3 regions of the Lysinibacillus sp. NPDC093190 genome follow, and region 2 is predicted to be linked to each of the others. Evidence: riboswitches for the same ligand, from Rfam matches in the RefSeq annotation. Region 2 holds a riboswitch; each other region holds the start of a gene.

Region 1 (7,313 bases), on a different contig from region 2:
ATACAATGCATAGCTGCCGCTGCCTCATGCCATGGAACGGAGTAGCCTTTGCCTTTTGCACAAAAAATACTCGAGGATGTATATTCGGGGTCGGCGTTTTTATCGTAGTCAATTTGCGCAATAATGTCTTCTGTATTGTGACACATATCATAACCATCAAATTGTAGAGAAAGTACGCCCTTACCATTAGTGTAGGCGGCAAAGGTTGTACTGTAGCTCATAAATGTTGCGACAGGGGCTCGACCAGTTAAAATCGCATCATGTTCAGTTAAAATTGGCGCATCAAATGTACCAGCAGCTTGTTGAATATCGGTCATCATGCGGCCGATAAAATCACTAGGAGCTTTTAGCTTAAAGCGGTAATACGGCTCTAGTAATACATTTTCTGCTTGCTCCAGCCCTTGCCGTAATGCTCGGAATGTTGCTTCACGGAAGTCGCCACCATCAGTATGTTTAATATGTGCGCGTCCCGTTAAAAGAGTGAAGCGAACATCTGTCACGGGGAATCCTGTTAACAGCCCATGATGATCGCGCTCGAATAAATGTTTTTCAATGAGTCGTTGATGCCCGACCGATAAATCATCCGCATGACATGCATTGACAAATGTATTGCCAGTAACGCGTGTATTTGGCTCCATCAATAAATGTACTTCTGCATAATGCTTTAATGGCTCAAAATGACCATAGCCCGTCACCGTTGTTGCGATCGTTTCCATATATAAAATCTGTGGTTCGCTAAATGAAATGTCTAGTGAGAAGCGTTTATTAAGCACGTCGATCAGAACTTCGAGTTGGATGACACCCATAATATGTACATGAATTTCTTGAAATTTTTCATGCCACAGCACACGTAATGATGGCTCTTCCGCTTCGAGTATGCGGAAAATTTTTAATACTTCCTTTATATGCTGATCGCCTTCATATTGTACTTTCGCTTGTAATGTCGGTACTAATTCATAGGGCTGCGGGTTACCTGAATTACCAATGATATCTCCGATGTTTGCTTCACTAATTCCTTTAACTGCGAAAATCTCCCCAGCCTCGACCTCTTGAACTGTTACATAACGGCTGCCATTGTATAGTCGAATCTCAGTCACTTTTTCTGTTACATCTCCAAAGGAAAATTCATCACGCACATGTAACGTTCCCTGCAATGCCTTTAAAAAAGTTAAGCGTTGATGTCCATCATGACGAATTTTAAACACCTCACCTTGAAACGGGGCATTGTTATGAAAATGTATCTCTGTAAGTAGGAGAAGCTGTGCTAGGAATTCCTTTATCCCAATATCTTTCAAGGCAGAGCCAGAAAAACATAGAAAGGCCTTTTCCTGTTTAACCATCGTTTGTAAATGAGTAAGGCAGCTAGAGCTATCCAATGTCTCATTAAGAAAAGCATCGAGAAGCTGCTCATCACGTTCTGCAAGCCACTCCATCATGTGGTTGGAAACATAGTCAGAACGGAGCGGGTCATCTACGAATAGTACATCCTCAGAGCAATCCTTTTGAAGCTGTGCCATAACGGCTTCAACATCTGCCCCTTCACGGTCAATTTTGTTGATAAAGAAGAAGGTTGGGACGTGATATTGGCGTAAAAGTTGCCACACTGTTTCAGTATGACCTTGTAGTCCTTCAACCGCACTAACAATAATAATGGCATAATCCATAACTCGAATGGCACGCTCCATCTCTGGCGAGAAATCGACGTGTCCAGGTGTATCGATTAACGTATATGTATCATTTCCAATCGTCATGCGACCTTGCTCCGCAAAAATCGTAATGCCTCTTTGACGCTCTAACTCATGATTGTCTAGAAATGTGTCCTGGTGATCTACTCGCCCGCGGGCTTGAATACTGTTTGTATGAAATAGTAACTGCTCAGAAAATGTTGTTTTTCCTGCATCAACGTGAGCAAGTACTCCAATTGTTACATTCATAAAAAATCCTCGTTTCTATTAATTCATATCAACATTGTAACAGAATTGGGTAAAAAAATATTTCGTGTAGTGTTTATGTCGCAATAGTGTTAAAATATTTAATATATTTATTATTATGATTTATTTGTGAGATTGTGAATCTGATTATTTACAACAAAATAAAAACGACGTATTGGTGCAAATGATTTTGTCATTTGCTTAAAAGGGAAATCGGTGCAAATCCGATGCTGTCCCGCAACTGTAAATGGGGAGTCTATACGAGATGCCACTGTAGCTACGCTATGGGAAGGCGTATAGATGACGAACCTAAGCCAGGATACCTGCCAATATATATTTTTTACTTAAACCACGAGGATGGAGATAGTGAACAGGTTGAAGAACCTTTCTTTCGCTATGCTAACCTCTTGGAAACAAGGGGATTTTTTTATGCCCTTTTCTAGAAACTTAACTCGGTAGCAAAGAAGTCTAATGATTTCTTTCTATATATTTAACATCAAAGGAGAAGAGGACATGAAGAAATGGAAACACGTATGGCTTGTCTTTGCAATAGCATTGATCGCTGTACTAGGCGCGTGTAACGCAAAGGACAAACCAGAATCTGCAGCAAAAGATGAGAAGGTAGAGCCTTCACATGCTGAAACGACAGAAGTAACGATTGAAAATAATGGAACAACACAAGTATATAAGGAAGCACCAAAAAAAGCGATTAGCTTAAATCAACACGTGACAGAAATTATGCTGGCTTTAGGTTTAGAAGATTCAATGGTAGGGACGGCATACTTAGATGACAAAATTTATGAGCCCTTGCAAGCTGCCTACAATAAAGTACCTGTGTTAGCTGAACAGTATCCTTCAAAGGAGCAGGTTATTAATGCTGAGGCAGACTTTTTATACGGTGGTTGGAAAAGTGCCTTTGGAGAGAAAGGTGTTGGTACACCTGAAGAGCTTGAGGTCTTAGGGATTCACACTTATTTACATACTGCCTCAAATATGACGAAACCAACTTTAGACGATATTTTCACAGATATTCGAAATATCGCAAAAATTTTCCGCGTTGAGGATCGTGGAGAAGCTTTAATTGAGAAAATGACAAAGGATGTAGATGCAGTACGAGCAAAATTACCGCAAGATGGGAAAGAACTGCGGGTATTAGTGTTTGATAGTGGTGATAAAGATGTCTTTACTGCTGGACAGAACTTTATGAATGAGCTTGTTAGTATGTCTGGCGGTAAAAATATTTTTGGTGATGTAGAATCAGGATGGACTACGGTATCAAAAGAGAATGTAGTAGAACGAAATCCAGAAGTTGTTGTTGTCGTTGATTACGGAGAAACAACGGCGAAAGAAAAAATAAATTTCTTAAAAAATGATCCAGCCTTAAAGGAAACGGAAGCAGTAAAAAATGAACGCTTTGTGATCTTACCGCTTTCTGCTGCGTCAGAAGGAGTTCGTGCTGCAGAAGCCATTCAAGTATTAGCAAAAGGCTTCTATCCTGACAGCTTTAAAAACTAGAAATAATCTGGGCTAGCGTTTTGCTAGCTCCTTTTTCATAAGGAGAATTATTTATGAATGCATTCCGTACGAATATACCGGACAAAACCTTTGAAAAGCTAAACAATAAAGGGGGTTTTACTCGTCTTGCCGTAAGTCCTGGTATTATTAATAAACATTATACGCCTGCACAATTTCAAACAATAGCGAAGGTTGTAGGGGAGACCGGTGCGATCAAATACTCTGCCTCTTTCAGCATATTATTATCTATTCCAACAGTAGATGTAGCAAATACGATTGGGGAGCTAGAAAATGCTGGTCTGTATGTGGCAAAGCAAGGGCCAATTGTAGCGATGAAGGCCTGTGATTTTTGTGACGGTGATAAGATGGAGGCAGCACCGATTACTGAACAGCTATATCATGCATTAGCAGGAATAACGGTCCCTACAGGATTACGTTTAAATGTCAATGGCTGTGCCTCAGCCTGTTATAATGCGGTCTATGATGATATTGGGCTTGTCTATCAAAAGGATAGCTTTGACGTCTATTTAGGAGCAGTACCAATGGGGGCGAATGCACAAGCCGGAACGCTGTTTGCAAAAAGGGTAGGAGTAGAGCAGGTTGAAGGATTTTTAAGGCAAATCATTGAGTTCTATAAGGAACACGCTCGTCCGAATGAACCTTTTTATAAATTTTATCGCAGAACAAAATCTGCTGATTATTGGGAGTTATTAAAAAGTAAGACTTAATCCTAGATTCATAATCATCTCGTTTTACCGCAATAAAATGCCTACAGAAATAAATTGTAGGCATTTCAATTGCATGGTTTTCTAATTTGGTATTTAGTAAAGTATCTATAACCTAATTTTCTAAGTACTTTCCGTTCCGATATGCATTATTTTCGAAAGATACGTAAGCTTGAATGACTTTACCATTTTCTACTCTATATCCATAAAGCACTGTTGGTTCATCATCAAATTTCACTTGTATTTCGTATCTATTTGATGTTGTTGACAATGAATCTTTGTCTACACTAATTTTCCAAGATGCATTTGAGTATTTCTCTTCTAAATGTTCTTCAACCATTTGAGTATATTTATTATATTTTGCATCCTGTATATATGGACGAACAATTAGTAATACTGCATAGCTTAAAAGGATAATAGCTACAAAACTATACAAAATTATTTTTCCTCTTTTTCTAAAAAAGAATGAGATTACGAAAAAGAAATAAATAATGCCAAACACAAAAGATAGCTCTAATGCTTTTAAATCCATATATCTATCTCCTAATAAAATCAATTTTAATTAGATTTTTCTATTTTAATTATAGCCTATGTAATATAGCATTGCTCCAAAAAAGTTGAGGTTAATAAGAGTGCCTTCTTTATTGAAGGTGGATTTGATTTACTACTGACCCAAAAGTTCAACTAGTTCTTTAGAAAGATTTAGAAGGTTCTTTATTGTATAGATCCAGCAATTGTTGTAATGGCAAATCGTAAAATTATTGCAGATGATGTTTCAGAACATATTTTTTATAATCCTGTGATAGTAGAAGAAAGTATACTGAAGCCGCCTGCAGTTGCTAAAAAGGCCAATTATTATCCGTATTAAAGAAAAGAGATTTTATGAAAGGATGATAACTGGCATGCATATTTCATTAGTTGGGAGCATTAATATCGATCTTGTCTTTCGTGTTCCTTATATTGTAAATAATGGTGAAACGCTTCACAGTGCGTTCCATAGTGTTTATTACGGTGGAAAAGGTGCTAATCAAGCTGTAGCAGCAAGTCAGCTAGGAGAAAATGTTCATTTTATTGGAAAAGAAGGCAAAGATGATTTCGGGGAGCACGCGATAAGAAATTTAAAAGATAAAGGCGTTTATGTTGATTCCATTCGAAAGGAGGGAGCTACTGGGCAAGCGATAATCCAAGTGACAGATGCCGGTGATAATGCGATTGTTTTGTTTCCTGGTGCAAACTTTCTAGTTACTCCTAAACAAATTGAACAGGAAGCTACTATCATTTCTTCAAGCAAAGCACTTCTTCTTCAACTTGAAATACCGCTAGATGCAGTTGAAAAGGCAGTGGAAATCGCATCTCAACATGGAAAAATCATCATCCTAAATCCAGCACCATCTCTAAAATTACCAGATTCTTTATTGAAGAATATTACTTTTATAACTCCGAATGAAACAGAACTTGCACAGTTGATGGGGATTGAAGTGACAACAGAAGAAAATATTCGCTCCGCATGTAGGTCATTGTTAGATAAAGGGGTCGGAACGGTAGTCGTTACACTTGGATCTAAAGGCTCTTATTATATGAATCATGAAGAAAGTGGCTGGGTTTATGCGTTGCGTGTTGACACGATCGATACAACTGGTGCGGGAGACGCATTTAATGGAGCTTTGACAGTAGCACTATGTAGGGTGGGAGTCGCTTCGAAGTTCGATCGTTTTTGCCACGAAAGTTGCCGCTTATGTCGTTACTCAAATGGGTGCACAACCGCGTATCCCAGAATCAATCTTGAAATAAATGATATCCGTAGCTCTTCGTCATTATTGCGAAGCAGCTACGTTTTTTTTTTGATGCAGTAAGTCACCCGTTAGAATCTCACCACTGTAAAATCCTCTCTGAGATAAAAAACAATTTTTCCTTAAAAGCAGGAATAATACTTAGGGCGTCGAAATATTCTACATAAGTAATGAAATTTTAACACAAAGGGGATTTAAAATATGACTTTGAAACAAGGGATTCAACCAGAAGATCTATATCAATTAAAATCAGTGGCAGATCCACAAGTATCACCTGACGGAACAGAAGTTGTGTATGTAGAGACGCATATTGATGAGAAGAAAAAGGACTACGTGTCTAATTTATTTTACATAAACTTGCATGAAAAAAAGACTCAACAATGGACATTTGGAGAAGATAAAACGAATTCACCAGTTTGGTCTCCAGATGGCAGTAAAATCGCATTTGTATCAACGAGACATGGCAAGCCACAGATTTTTGTGCTTTCTAAAGCAGGTGGGGAAGCGAAACAACTTACTAATTGTAAAAACGGTGCGACATCACCAGTTTGGTCTCCATGTGGTAAGAATATTGCATTTGCAGTAAAGCTAGGTAAAAATGAAAGCATTTATGATAAAGCTGAAAATGATAAGAAAGATGATAAAGTACTTAAACCACTTGTAATAGAAAAGATGAAATATAAGTCAGATGCTGCTGGGTTTATTGATATGGAGCAATTTTCTCAAATTGCAATCGTCAATCTTGAATCTGGAGAATTAGAGCTAGTTACGGAAGGGAAACATAATTTACAACTTGGTACATGGTCTCCAAACGGAAAATACCTTTCTTACATTGCTGACTTAACAGAGGATCTAGATTTTTCATTCATAAGTGATATTTACTTATTGGATTTAGAGACAAAACATGGTCGCAAGCTAACGGAAGGAACGGGTATGTTCTATCTTACTTCATGGTCTCCGAATAGCCGCTACATAGCTTATATTGGAAGTGAAAGAGAATTTGAAAATGCGACACAAGCAAAGTTATGGATTTATGATTTGGAAAATAACAATACGACGTGTATAACGAGTGAATTTGACGCGCCTGTCGGTGATTATGTTGTTGGTGATTTCCTGCAAGGTGTAGTTGCTCCTCGTGTCCAATGGTTGGAGGATAATAAAAGTTTTTACTTCCAAGTGACAGATCACGGAAATACAGCTATTTATTTTGGTAATCTATCTGGAGAATTATATCCAGCGATTAATGATGATCAGTATGTCTATGGTTTTTCACTTGACTATAAGAATGACAAAGCGGTAGTCGCAATCAGCACTACTACAAATCCTGGCGATCTATTTCACGTAAATTTAAA
Region 2 (7,313 bases):
TACAAAGACGGCACCCGCTTTTTCAACTGTTGTTTTAATCGTTGCATTCATAACTTTTAATAGCATTATAAATTGTTTCTGTAAATCTTCACTATAATACGGAAAAGAATTATAATAACCCATCACATAAACTTGAGCGTTCGGATTAAGCTTCTTAATTTCTTCTAAAATAGCAGCAATATTTTTTATTGCCTCTTGGGAAGCCTTTAACATCGCTGCTGCACTAATACCAGTTGTCTGTGACTCTTTTAAAATAGGTATTAAATCATTGGCACCGGCAGTTAAAGTAATGATTTCAGCCTCTTTAATAGATGTGCGAAGCTTTACCTTTTCTCTTTGATAACCGAATCCTACCACTGGCTTTTCCACATTATTTTGTATATCTTCTAATACATCTTTCGTTGTATAGCCTGAATAAGCAAATCCCTTATTATAAGAAGTGATTAAACCACCTTGTTGTAAAGTTTGTGCAACAAAATCTGGATAACCTAACCCAATTAAACCAACCTCATTCATTCCATGTGCTAAGGAATCGCCCAGTGCTACATAATCTGCTTGAACTACCCAACTTGGCGCTTTGTAGTCTCTTTGTTCCTCAGCATTTACACCTATTGGTACTACTAGTTGTAATGCCAGAACGCTAGCCGCTAAAAATCGAAATTTCTTTGATAATTGCATACACCCACTCCTCCAATTTTTACTAATTACAAGTTTAATATATTGAGAATGAAAATGGGTTAAATAAGCTCCTCACCATAGCGTGTGGTTGATTTCTATTCCGACTAATAAATGGCATACGTTAATGTCATCCACAACTTTTGGTGATGAGCCTTTTTTATTCCAGTTGGATCTTCCCATAAATGCCGCCACCACCAACTTCGATTGCCAATTGCCCTGTTCTTGCTAAATCGATCATCTTGGCAATTTTATGCGGCACGATTTGTTCGAGTTGTTCTAGTGTAACTCGATGCAAGATGTTCATCTCTGTACCAAATGCTTGTACTAATCGGTCCATCATTTTTGGCCCTAATCCTGGAATAAAGTCCAGTGGTACTTGGTGAATATACGCTGGTCGTGCACGTTTATCTGTAACTTGCTCTGAAAGCTCCTTAATACGTGTTGCAACACCTTTTATCATTTGCGTGCTTTGACAGTTTGTACAGATTGTTGCCGAATTGCCAAGCTGCTCACCACATTTTGCACAGACAGTCTGATGATATTTACCGAGCAACGGATTTAAGCCATAATTGGCTGTTACTGCTCGACCCTGCTGTTCATGTAGTGCCATCTTTAATTCTGTAAAATTTGCATTACATAGTCTTAATTTTTGATACTCACGTGCAATTTTCCCAAGTGAATGTGCATCAGAGTTGCTGACAAATGTATATGCTTGCAGCTCTCTAATGTTACTCACCATATCGGAATCAGAGCTTAAACCAAGCTCTATCGCATCTATAAGCTGCGGGTCAAATACTTCTGTTAAACTACGATATACGCCTTTACCGAACAAGCTTTTAAATGGTGTAAAAACATGGGCAGGGATAAAAAGCCCACCTAATTCATAAACCTTTTGCTGCACTGTTCGACCATCACAATAAATGCGCTGAGAGCTTAAATGAATATTTTTCATATGATTAGACATCCAATTTGAAAATTCCCTCATAAGCAGAAGTGTTGGAAAATAGGCCAGGACATGGATTGGTCCAAGGCAATGCTGATCATAAATCTCCATTTCAGTACCTGGAATAAGTGTTGTTTCTTGAAAACGAAGCCCTCCCCGTTCCAACTCCTTCAGTTCACCCCACTCTATCATCTCTGCCATTTCATCCAGTACTTCTGGTGAATGGCAATCAATAATCCCGATAATATCTAGTCCCTTTCTTGCACTTGAAGTTTCTAAAATTCTTGCTAACGTTAACGTTTTACTGCCAGTAATTTTAACAGCACGTCCACTTGAAGTGCGTCCAATATGAATATGTAAATCTGCATAGAAATCCTGCACCATTGTAACCCCCTATTATTTTTTTAGATAAAATAAAAAGCCTCACATTGCTGCAAGGCATTTCATTCTTAATTATGATGGACGATTGCCGTGAGTATTATTATTTGACTCAAAGGCACCCGAGCCCTGTGATGACATTGTCGAAGAATCATATGCCACTAATGTCACTCCCATGTTCTTTTCTAGCTCATTAATTTTTTCAAGCTGTTGCTGATCTAGTTGGGCAATTTTTATCTCTTCCATTTTCATCAAATCCTTTCACGAATAAAATTCCCTAAATAAGAACATATATACACAAAAATAATGACTGATTATCAGTCATTATTCTTTGACTTTATTTCAGATTTTTTGTAACATATTAAATAAGCAGGCTAAAAGCGAGGGATTTCATGTCAAAAGAAGAGAAAATTATTCAAGCTGCAATTGATGTTTTCCGTGAAAAAGGAATTGAAAAGACAAAGGTTTCTGATATCGTAAAAGCTGCAGGTATTGCGCAAGGGACATTTTATCTTTATTTCCCATCTAGGCTTTCAGTTATGCCAGCCATTGCGAAAGTTATGGTTGAGAAAATTATTGCTGCTATTAACGATGGTATTACAAAACAGGAGCCTTTTGCAAAGCAACTTGAAAAAGTAATAGATATAATTTTTTCTCTAACAGAGGAATATCGAGATGTATTTGCACTTATCTATGCCGGTATTACACAAACTGAGCATATGAAAGAATGGGAAAATATATATGCTCCCTATTATGAATGGATGAATAATTTCTTATATGAAGCTCAACAACAAGGAACGATACGTGCTTCTCTAAATACTACACGTTCTTCTAAACTTATAATCGGTCTAGTAGAATCTGCCGCTGAACAAATTTATTTGTATGACGACAGTGAAGAAGAATCAATTAGACTTCAAAAGCTTGAGCTAATCGACTTTTTACATCATGCACTCGGTTTACGTCACGCCTAAGTGACGTTCTCTTTTACATCAAAAATGACTGAACGTCAGTCATAATAGGAAGGAAATTAACTATGCAAAAAGATTGGATTTATGTTGGATTAACTAGTTTGTTTGAATTGTTTTGGATATTTGGCTTTAATGTTGCAAATGCTTGGTGGCATTGGATTATTATTGTGTCTCTAATTGCGATCGATTTCCATTTCTTATCGAAAGCTTGTGAGAACTTACCTACAGGCACCGTTTATGCGACTTTTGCTGGGGTAGGTACAATTGGTACTACATTAATGGACATTTTTATTTTTGAAGGCGAGTTTAATGCTATTAAAGGCATTTTCATGTTTATTTTAGTACTGGGTGTTATTGGTCTTAATTTAGCTGATAACCCTTCAAGAGATCATGATGAAAAGAAAGGAGCTAGTGCATAATGGGTTGGTTACTTGTTTTATTAGCTGCAATTTCAGAAATTATCGGTGTTGTAGGTTTACGCTTTTATAGTCAGGAAAAAAATATACGTAATTTATTAATATATATAGGCGGCTTCGGAATGTCCTTTGTGCTTTTATACGCATCCTTTAACTATTTACAGCTAAGCATTGCCTATGTAGTTTGGGTTGGTATTGGTACAGTTGGTGCTGTTCTTGTGAATATTATATTCTTCGGTGAATCTAAAAACCTGACTCGAATTATTAGTATCATCGCCATTATTATTGGTGTGGCAGGCTTAAAAGCAGTATCTTGATTTGATTTGATTTGATTTGGTTTGGTTTGGTTTGGTTTGGTTTGGTTTGATTTGGTTTGATTTTACTTTTTCGTTGAAACTTTATTTTATAACTATAGGTGTCTATTAAATAAAGTACAGCTCTTCGGCAAAACGAGGGGTTGATTTCCGTTTCGACTGGGCACTTTGTCGCTTCGCTTTCGCGCAGATAAAACATTTGTCGCTGCCGCTTCGTTTTCGCACAGAGCAAAGCTTCCCGGGGGCGTCCGATGAGCCGCTTTTGTTGCTGCCGCTACGTTAGCACTACGCTTTCGCACAGAAAACATCCGCTACGCTGCAGGTTCTCGGGCCAACAGATGTTTTTTGCGCGAAAGCGAAGCGACAGCAGCACCGATGTTGGTCACGAAGGCATTAAACAGGATGTGATGGTTTTAGCCTTCGTTCCTCTATTGCTGATCCCCAAGGAGTCGCCCAGTCTCCACTCCAATCAACCACTTCGCTTAGCGTGTATCTTCTGGCATATCACTATAATTCTCTAGATGCATTTATTTAAAAAATTTATTTCAATATATATCAATCATGTAGTTTCTAAAGCTTGCTTCGCGAATTGCTCTGGGATATACATTAAATATGGTTTACCTGTAAGTGGATGTGTTTGAATATCGGCATAAACACCAAATACATCTTGTAATAATGCCGGTGTAAGTACTTCTTCTGGTGTTCCAAAACAAACAATTCGACCTTGCTGTAAAACATAAATTTGATCGCAATACATAGCTGCAATGTTTAAATCATGTAATGCAGCAACAACTGTTAAATGTAAGGTTTGGATTAAATCCATAAGCTGTAATTGATGCTGAATATCTAGATGATTTGTTGGCTCATCTAAAATCAACACCTGCGCTTGCTGAGCGAGGGCACGAGCAACCATCACACGCTTTTTTTCTCCACCCGAAAGAGAGCTAAAACTACGTTTCTCTAAATGAGCGATACCTGTTTGGTTCAGTGCATCTTTTACAATTTGAAAATCTCGTTCTTGATCAAGCTCCAATAGTTTTTTATGGGGTGTTCTCCCCATACTCACTAAATCATGTACTGTAAAATCGAATAAGACTGGTGTTTCTTGACTCACAACTGCTAAATTTCGAGCAATGCTTTTACTCGGTTGCTTTAAAATATCCTGTTCATTTAATAATACTGTTCCACTTTCTGGTTTTAATAAACGATACATATTCTTTAATAGCGTTGACTTCCCACTACCATTAGGACCGATTAGACCAACAAATTGCTTGTCCTTTATTCGAATACTTACTTCATGTAATATACGTTCATCAGAAATGGAGAATGATACTTGTTTCGCTTCTATTGTCATATGCTTTAATCTCCTTCACCGAATGAATAATTGTTACTACGTAGCAGCCAAATGAAAAATGGACCTCCGCAAAAAGCTGTGATAATTCCAATTGGCATTTCCTCAGGGGCAATTAAAATTCGAGCAAGTGCATCTGCCCAAACTAAGAAAATCCCTCCTAATAATGCGCTAATCGGTATGACATATTTATGGTTTGAACCTACAATTAGCCGTACAATATGTGGAATGATTAAGCCGACAAATCCGATTGAGCCACTTACAGCAACAATCACACCCGTTAATAATGAAACTAATAAAATAAGCTGTATACGGAATTGTTGTAAGTTAACCCCTAATGTGACTGCTGCTTCTTCCCCAAGGAGTAATAAATTTAAGCTTCGATAGTGGAGCCATAACAAGGCAAATACTACAATAAAAATAATTGTAGGAATTAAAAGATTACTCCACTTAGCACCAGCTAGGCTTCCTAGCATCCAAAACATGACCGCCTTCATTCCACCTTCTTGCTTCGACATCATTAATATAAAGTTTGAAATAGCAGATAAAATAAAAGACACCGCCATCCCTGAAAGTAAAAGCCGAAAGACGGAAATCCTACCTCCAACACGTGATAAGAAAAAAACTAACCCCATTGCCGTGAGAGAACCTAAAAATGCAGATACAGAAAGAGCATAAACGCCTAGAAATGAAAAAGCACCTAAAATGATGACGGCTGTAGCACCAACCGTCGCTCCAGAGGAAATCCCTAAAATATATGGCTCTGCAATTGAATTACGAACAAGTGCTTGAATAGCTGCTCCAGCAATTGCCAAACCTGCTCCTACAATAGCAGCGAGTAATACACGCGGAGCTCGGATTTGCCAAATGATAATTTCCTGTGAGCGACTCCAATCTTCTTCGATTGAATTTTGTATAATTGGGATTTTAGAAAGGATGACCTTCCATACATAAAGTGGCGTAACAGAAACCGATCCAACCATAATCGCAATTGTCATTGAAATGATAAGTACTAGAAAAAGAGTCATTGATAGTAGTATAAATTTTTTATTCATCTGTTTATAAACTCCTAATCACTAAATAAATGAAACAAAAAGGGTATTCTATGCAAATGCGCATAGAAATACCCTTGATTAAACAACACCAGAATGATTTCCTTCTACTATTGTCCGTAATTGCTTTCATCCTCGTGGGCATTACAGGAATTACTAATTGGCAGGTCTCCTGGCTTCGAATCAACGTTACTATGATTGCCTTCCCATTCTAGAACAGTGGCTAAATCATCATAGAACTCCTCTTTACAGTTGCGGGACAGCGTCGGATTTGCACCAACTTCCCTTTTAAGTGACACATTGTACAAGATGTCACACCATTAGCATCGAATATTTAAAATTATGACGATTCTATCATATATTTTAATAGTTAGTCTATAACTAACCATTATTTATCAAGTTAAGTAGGAAAATACTTTTACGTTAACCTTTGATGATAATTAAGTTGACACAAAATCATTATTTTTTTACACTAATATTATCAACATTACTTTTTAGGGGTGAAATAATGACAACAGTTGCGGAACACACGCATCACAAATTAAGAACAGTCGATCTTGCATACATTGGACTATTTTCAACATTGATGATGATAGGGGCTAATATTACGTCCATTGTACCTTTCATGATGGTTGGTGGAGTACCTATCACATTACAAACATTTTTTGCTATTTTAGCAGGGCTTATTCTTGGTAGTAGAAAAGGGGCACTCGCTTGTACTGTTTATATGTGTATTGGTTTAGCAGGTGCACCTGTATTTTCACGATTCAATGGAGGCTTTGGACAAATTATAAGTCCTACATTTGGTTTTATTGTCTCATTTATTATAGCTGCATTTGTCGCTGGGCTTATTGTAGAACGCAGTGGAACGAAGAAAAGCTATGTAGTTGCAGCATTAGTTGCAACAGCTATTAATTATTTACTAGGCACAAATTGGATGTACTTTGCCTACAAGCTATGGGCTAGTGCTCCTGATGCTTTCACTTATAAGATAGCATGGCTTTGGATGATGCCTCCTTTACCAAAGGATATTATTTTAGCTGTATTTGCGGGTATTTTTGCACACCGCCTTCAAAAGGTGTTAAAAATAATTCCGATTAAATAAAGGGTCATCATCATAACATGTGGTTGATTTCCGTTCCGACTGGGCGCTCTCCTGTTCTTTCTGTCGATTCAGTTGACTAACTAGTTTTTCTGCAGGAGTGTCGGGGTA
Region 3 (7,313 bases), on a different contig from region 2:
TCGGAGGCGCCTATAGTGGAAAAACCGACTATGTCATGAAATTGCTTGTGGGGCAAAAAGTTGAAATTGTAGATGGCTATCTACCTGTCGGCACCCCAGCCGGTGATGTACTAGTTATTAAAAACTTAGAGAAGTGGCTCGTGACACAAGATCTTGAGGATGATGAACCCCTTGTCAAAACCATTTTGACAAGACTAAAGACTCTTGAAGAAAATTGTGCGCTATATATAATAGTGACCGATATGGGGCGTGGAGTTGTGCCGATGGAAAAACAGGCACGATTGTTACGTGATACATGTGGGCGTTTGTACCAGGCATTATTTGCTGAAGCCGAACAAGTCGTACGCATTTGGTACGGTATCGGGGAACAAATCAAATGATATAGATTTGAAAAATTTAGAATGCTTTTCATAAAAAATGTTGGGGATGACGATTGTTAAAACGTATGCTATATATATTAAGTTGATTGGAGTGAAGGCTGGGAGACTCCTTGGGGATCAGCATCTCATCGGACGCCCCCAGGAAGCTTTGCTCTGCGCGAAAGCGAAGCGTCAGCGACAATGTTTTATCTGTGCGAAAGCGAAGCGACAGCAACAATGTTTTATCTGTGCGAAAGCGAAGCGACAGCAACAATGTTTTATCTGTGCGAAAGCGAAGCGACAGCAACAAAGCACCCAGTCGGAACGGCAATCAACCACACGTTATAATGAGCTAATCACTAAATATAAAAGGAAAGAGGAAATGGAATGGATCGACAAAAATTGATGAAGTTGACGCTTACAGCTATGGTAGCGGCAATTTGTGCAGTGGGTGCAGTCATTAAAATTCCAACATTTATTTCAACTGCAGCGCTTGACTCTGCACCTGCATTGTTGAGCGTTGTATTTTTATCTCCAGTATTAGCTGGGGTTGCGGGAGTCATTGGGCATTTTATCTCAGCCTTAACTACTGGCTTCCCTCTAGGACCACTACATATTATTATCGCAGTGGAAATGTTTATTGTTGTATGGGTCTTTGGGGTTATGCATAAAAAAGGAATGCATTTCTGGAAATGGCCTGTGGCATTTATATTAAATGGCGTAGTGGCACCCTTACCATTTTACTTTATCATTAGTCCGGCATTTTACTGGGCGTCACTGACTAGCCTTCCATTGGCAACACTCATAAATCTGGTGATCGTTGCAATTGCAATGCCAATTCTCTCTAAGGTGTTTGAGCGTAAGGAAGGTCGAGTACATTGAGAAATGCAATAAAAATAGGTGAGCTGATTGCTACAACAGATAATGCCGCAGCAATTGGTGAAAAACCACAAGATGTTGTGTCTGCTCCAGATCAACTAACGGCATACTTCACTGCACGTGTTACTTTTTTAGAGCAGCTTGCTGCAAATGCTTTACCAAGCCATATTTTACTCGCTAATTTTTCAGGGGATACTGCATGGTCTCGTTATGTTGCAGGCATTCAGCAGGTTTTTGATGAAGCTGATCTTAGTTGTCCACAAATAGGCGGTAGTACAGAGTCCAATATGCCGACTCTACAATCAGGTTTGTCTATAACGATGCTAGGTGAGCAGCAAAAACGCACAGCAACTATGCATGAGCAGCTTAGTTGGTACACCTATGGACTACCGCTTGTAGGCAATGAAATCCTTGCACAACCTGAAGATGTCGCACAGCTGCAACCAATTTTTCAGGCGTGGAAAGAGGAAATAGTGCAGCAAGTATGGCCAGTTGGGTCAAAAGGTTTACAGGCAGAATTTACCCGGCTTTTTGGCGAGCAACAAGTTAAAAGTTCGTTAGATGTTGAGAAATCGGCTGGTCCATGTGCAGTAGTTATGCTAGGAATACAGCCAGAAAAAGAGCAGCTAGCACAAAAAAAATTTCCTAGAAATTTTGAAAAACTACGTAAAACTGCATTGTAATTGGGCTTGCTTCGAGAAAATGAAGCACTTTAAAAATTTTAAAGTGCAAAACGCCTATTGCAACAATAAACACAATATGTTAGATTTGTTTAGGAGTTAAAACACAATATATAGTGTTTTGGACGAGCGGTACCAATATGGTTTAAAAGGGAATTCGGAAAAAGAGTCATCTTAGGCCGAAGCTGTCCCCGCAACTGTAAGTGCTGACAAATGATGAATAGGCCACTGTAAAGAACGGGAAGGTCGTCATTTGGAGGAAGCATGAGCCAGGAGACCTGCCGAGATGTTCAAGACAGCAACACATTCTTCGGGGATTGAGAAGTGGAGGCGAGAGATTTGTTCACTTCTTTGTGTGCATGTCCTTCATTTCCATTTCCGATTTTACAGCGATCACGTAACCGATAAATGTTGCGTGATCGCTTTTTGTGTTGCTGAAGGAAAGGGAGAGAATGTATACATGACAATTCATATCGAACAGCAAATGACTAAGCTCAAGAAAAGTTACACGGAGGATGAACTCGAAAGTTTTGTAAGGTTATCGGATCGATGGCTACGAAAAAACGACAATGCCACATTTGAAGCATGGGCAGATGCGATGATTTTACAAACGCTTAGCCTCATTGATGAGGAGGAGCCATACTGGACATTTGTCGCAGCTCAAATTTATTTAGAAAAACTATATGATCAATTTGCAATGCGCCGTGGAGTTTCAGTGAAGGATGTTTATAAAGTTTTCCCAGAACAATTAGCACACTATACAGAAGCTGGTTTGTATCATGAAAGTTTAACAACAAAGTATAGTGAGCAGGAGCTTCAGGAACTCGCTTCTTTTTTAGAATCAAGTCGAGATGAGTTGTTTACGTATATTGGTTTAAAAACATTAATGGACCGCTATGTAGTCCGTGATTACACGAAAACACCAGTGGAGCTACCGCAGGAACGATGGATGGTCATTGCGATGACCCTGATGCAGGATGAAACAGAAAATCGTTTAGAAAAAGTACGTGAATCTTATTGGGCGATGAGTAATTTATATATGACTGTTGCCACACCAACATTATCGAATGCAGGTAAAACACATGGACAGCTATCTAGCTGCTTTATCGATACAGTAGATGATAGTTTACAAAGTATTTATGACACGAATACAGATGTCGCAACATTATCGAAGTACGGCGGTGGCATTGGAGTTTATATGGGCAAAATTCGTAGCCGAGGCTCATCTATTAAAGGCTTTAAAGGTGCATCAAGTGGCGTTTTACCATGGATTAAACAACTTAATAATACGGCGGTTTCAGTCGATCAACTAGGTCAACGACAAGGTGCTATTGCTGTTTATTTAGATATTTGGCATAAAGACGTCTTTACGTTTTTAGATCTACGCTTAAACAATGGGGATGAGCGTCTGCGTGCCCATGATATTTTCACAGGGCTGTGCTTACCGGATTTATTTATGGAAACTGTTGAGGAACGTGGGGAGTGGCATTTATTTGACCCACACGAAGTGCGAGAAATCATGGGCTACTCACTAGAGGATTTCTACGATGAGAAAAAGGGTGAAGGCTCTTTCCGTACTAAATATGAGGAATGTATCGCGAATCCTTTGTTAAGTCGTGAAGTCGTACCAGCCATTGATATTATGAAGCGTATTATGCGTTCACAACTTGAAACGGGCGTACCGTTTATGTTCTATCGAGATGAAGTTAATCGCATGAATCCGAATAAGCATGAAGGGATGATTTACAGTTCGAACCTGTGCACAGAAATATTCCAAAATATGTCGGCTACTGAGTTTGAGTCTATTACCCTTGAAGATGATGTAATCGTAACACGTCGCAAGCCTGGAGATTTCGTTGTATGTAACTTATCATCTATCAATTTAGGCCGAGCAGTTCCGGCTGGCGTTCTAGAACGATTGATCCCAGTTCAAGTACGTATGTTAGATAACGTTATTGCTCTAAATACAATTCCAGTAAAACAAGCAGAGCGTACGAACTTACGTTACCGTGGTATTGGGCTTGGCACATTTGGCTGGCACCATTTATTAGCTTTGAAAGAAATTCAATGGGAGTCTGAGGAAGCTGTAGAATTTGCGGACAAGCTATATGAGGAAATTGCCTATTTAACGATTCGTGCTTCTAACGATTTGGCATGTGAAAAAGGAGCCTACCCATTATTTGAAGGCTCAGATTGGCATACTGGTGCGTATTTTGACAAACGTGGCTATGACAGTCATAAGTGGAATGCATTACGCGCCGCTGTTGCTGAAAAAGGTATGCGTAACGGCTATGTAATGGCAGTTGCACCTAACTCATCAACATCCATTTTAGCGGGCAGTACAGCTACGATTGATCCGATCTTCCAGAAGAGTTATTCAGAGGAGAAGAAGGATTACAAAATTCCAGTAACAGTACCAGATCTATCACCTGTGACGACTTGGTATTATAAATCTGCTTATTTCATCGATCAAAATTGGACAATCAAGCAAAATGCTGCACGAGCACGTCATATCGACCAAGGCATTTCACTGAATTTATATGTTCAAAATACGATTAAGGCGAAAGATTTACTAGAATTGCATATGAATGCTTGGGCGAGCGGTGTGAAAACGACTTATTATGTGCGCTCAACGTCTGTAGAATTGCTAGAATGTGAGTCTTGCGCGAGCTAGGAGGAAGTAACAATGACAACTATTACAAAACGACAAATTATGGATAAGGATGCACCGAACCGTTCAACAGGAATCGTGAACGGACGCTCTTCTAACATTTTAAACTGGGATGATGTCCGTTTTAGCTGGGCTTATCCAAAGTATAAAAAAATGCTAGGTAACTTCTGGACACCGTTTGAAATTAATATGAGCAATGATGTGAAGCAGTTTCCAGGTCTATCATTAGATGAACAGGAATCCTTTTTAAAAATCATTGGCTTACTGGCACTATTAGACAGTGTACAAACAGATTTTGCGGGGAAAGTAGCCGATTATTTAACAGATTCAAGTTTGAATGCACTCATGATTATTTTAGCGCAACAAGAGGTAATCCATAATCACTCTTATTCCTATGTGCTATCAAGTATTGTGAACAAAGACGAACAGGATCGTACGTTTGACTTTTGGCGTACAGAGCCAGTGCTAGAGCGACGTAATGATTTCGTTATTAAGGGCTACCAAGCATTTTCAGAGGAGCCAACTGTTGAAAATATGCTAGAAGCGATTGTTTATGATGTGATTTTAGAAGGTTTATTCTTCTATTCTGGCTTCGCGTTCTTCTATCATTTAGCACGTAATCAAAAAATGGTGGCCACGTCAACGATGATTAATTATATTAATCGCGATGAGCAGCTACATGTGGATTTATTTGTGAAAATTTATCAGGAGCTATTAGAGGAATATCCTGAATATGATACACCTGAACGAGCAGCTCGTGTACAAGAAATCTTCCGTGAAGCCGTTCAGCTAGAAATCGATTGGGCCAATGAAGTAATTGGCGATAAAGTTGCTGGCCTCGATGTGGAAGATGTGCATGATTATGTACATTTCTATGCCAATGTACGCTGTAATCAGCTTGGCGTAGAGCGTCCATTTGAAGGCTATCGCAAAAATCCATTGAAGTGGATTAAAGCGTATGAGGATGTTGACTTAGGAAAAACAGATTTCTTCGAGCAGCGTTCTCGCCAGTATGTAAAGGTTAATGTAGAAGATAACGGCTTTGATGATTTGTAAGAAGGAACCACGTGAGCGAAAAGCTTGCGTGGTTTTTTTAGTTAAGGCAAAACTAAGTTGATATTGACGAATCGTATACTTTTGTATACACTTGTATGCGAAGAAGGTGAATTACAAAACAAGAAAGAAGTTTTCGATATGCTGAAGGTTGGAATAAAAAGCATGATGGTAGTAAAGGCGTTAAAGGTTGATTACCATGCTACAAACAATATCAAGATATTACGTGTCTCGAAAAACTTCATCGCAATTGGGAATGATTTTCAGTTATAATAAAGAGCGAATCTGATTTAAATGGAACGGAGACGAAAGAATGCAGGCAATTAAACAACTAGGAGGGTATTTAGGGCCCTATAAATTTTTCACCTTGATAGCGCCATTATTAATGGTACTAGAGGTAACGATGGATTTACTGCAGCCGACTATTATGCAGCATATGATCGATACGGGTATTGCCAATGGCGACAATCCATATGTGCTGAAAATGTTCGTATGGATGCTAATGAGTGCGATATTCGGACTTGTTGGTGGGATTGGTTGCTCCTATTATAGTTCAAAGGCAGCTATCCATTTTGCATCGGATGTTCGTCAGTCACTTTATGAAAAAATGATGACGTATTCGGCAAAGGAACGTGATGCTTTTACTACAGGGAAGCTTATTACGATTTTAACGAGCGATGTGGAAAGTGTTCAGCGCGCGTTTATGATGACATTGCGTATTTTTGTGCGTGGTCCATTACTATTTATTGGAGCCGTTATTATTGTTTTTGTGACGGCACGTGAGCTATTTTCTATACTTCTTATGATCGTACCGATATTGATTATTGCGATGTTTCTTTTCACAAAGTATTCGGGTGTTCTGTATCGTAGAGTGCAGGAGGCAATTGATGGTGTCAATACGAAGCTTCAGGAGAATTTAGCGGGGATTCGTGTCGTTAAGGCGTTCCGTCGTGAAACGCAACAGATTGAGCAATTTAGTGGGCTTAATGATACGTTAACGAAACGCTTTATTACTGCCGAGCAAATTGTTGGCGTGCTCGTGCCATTTACGATGTTCGTTGTCAATCTAGGAATTGTAGCAGCGCTTTGGCTTGGGGCTATTAAAGTAGAAGCCGGCACATTACAGGTTGGTGTAATCCTCGCGTTTATTAACTATTTAACGATTATACTAAATGGATTGATGACTTCTAGCATGGTGCTGATGCAAATTGCACGTGCTATTCCTTCAGGGGAGCGTATCGTAGACGTCTTAAATAAAGAAGTAGCGATCAAGGAAGCAGAAAATCCGCTTACATCGCCAATTCAAGGGGCGATTGACTTCCAAAATGTGAGCTATCGTTATTATGAATCGGCTGAGGATGTGCTAAAAAATATTACATTTTCGGTAAAGCCGGGACAAACGGTAGGTCTAATCGGAAAAACGGGCAGTGGAAAATCAACGTTAGTGAAGCTATTACCACGTTTATTTGACCCAACGAGTGGAGAAATACGCTTGGATGGAAAGCCTCTCAAAGATTATGTATTATCAACTTTACGTAAACATATCGGCTTTACCTCCCAAAAAGCATTACTGTTCTCAGGTGCAATTGACAACAATATCCGCCTTGGTAAAGAGGATGCAACGTCAGAGGAATTACAGCAAGCTCTAGATGCAGCATGTGCTACTGAATT

What was found. Region 2 has a riboswitch for cobalamin ahead of ACQKOF_RS23050 (FecCD family ABC transporter permease). Riboswitches for the same ligand answer to the same signal wherever they lie in the genome.
Region 1: linked by a shared signal. The riboswitch ahead of ACQKOF_RS14035 (ABC transporter substrate-binding protein) and the one ahead of ACQKOF_RS23050 (FecCD family ABC transporter permease) in region 2 are both predicted to bind cobalamin.
Region 3: linked by a shared signal. The riboswitch ahead of ACQKOF_RS06875 (ribonucleoside-diphosphate reductase subunit alpha) and the one ahead of ACQKOF_RS23050 (FecCD family ABC transporter permease) in region 2 are both predicted to bind cobalamin.

What each region holds. Positions count from the first base shown of each region.
Region 1 is NZ_JBNNVG010000016.1:81,479-88,791, forward strand. Features, by position in the region: gene ACQKOF_RS14030 (GTP-binding protein) at 1-1,934, opposite strand, end outside; cobalamin riboswitch at 2,091-2,276, shown strand; gene ACQKOF_RS14035 (ABC transporter substrate-binding protein) at 2,445-3,446, shown strand; gene ACQKOF_RS14040 (precorrin-3B methylase) at 3,500-4,174, shown strand; gene ACQKOF_RS14045 (hypothetical protein) at 4,287-4,703, opposite strand; gene ACQKOF_RS14050 (hypothetical protein) at 4,914-5,039, shown strand; gene ACQKOF_RS14055 (ribokinase) at 5,074-6,024, shown strand; gene ACQKOF_RS14060 (S9 family peptidase) at 6,163-7,313, shown strand, end outside.
Region 2 is NZ_JBNNVG010000043.1:23,926-31,238, reverse strand. Features, by position in the region: gene ACQKOF_RS23085 (S-layer homology domain-containing protein) at 1-678, opposite strand, end outside; gene ACQKOF_RS23080 (endonuclease Q family protein) at 836-2,002, opposite strand; gene ACQKOF_RS23075 (hypothetical protein) at 2,075-2,245, opposite strand; gene ACQKOF_RS23070 (TetR family transcriptional regulator) at 2,392-2,970, shown strand; gene ACQKOF_RS23065 (DMT family transporter) at 3,033-3,386, shown strand; gene ACQKOF_RS23060 (DMT family transporter) at 3,386-3,700, shown strand; gene ACQKOF_RS23055 (heme ABC transporter ATP-binding protein) at 4,257-5,051, opposite strand; gene ACQKOF_RS23050 (FecCD family ABC transporter permease) at 5,057-6,103, opposite strand; cobalamin riboswitch at 6,245-6,437, opposite strand; gene ACQKOF_RS23045 (biotin transporter BioY) at 6,609-7,205, shown strand.
Region 3 is NZ_JBNNVG010000006.1:38,678-45,990, reverse strand. Features, by position in the region: gene ACQKOF_RS06895 (histidine phosphatase family protein) at 1-39, shown strand, start outside; gene ACQKOF_RS06890 (bifunctional adenosylcobinamide kinase/adenosylcobinamide-phosphate guanylyltransferase) at 36-380, shown strand; gene ACQKOF_RS06885 (ECF transporter S component) at 747-1,241, shown strand; gene ACQKOF_RS06880 (hypothetical protein) at 1,238-1,921, shown strand; cobalamin riboswitch at 2,032-2,219, shown strand; gene ACQKOF_RS06875 (ribonucleoside-diphosphate reductase subunit alpha) at 2,379-4,592, shown strand; gene ACQKOF_RS06870 (ribonucleotide-diphosphate reductase subunit beta) at 4,605-5,645, shown strand; gene ACQKOF_RS06865 (hypothetical protein) at 5,784-5,915, shown strand; gene ACQKOF_RS06860 (ABC transporter ATP-binding protein) at 5,956-7,313, shown strand, end outside.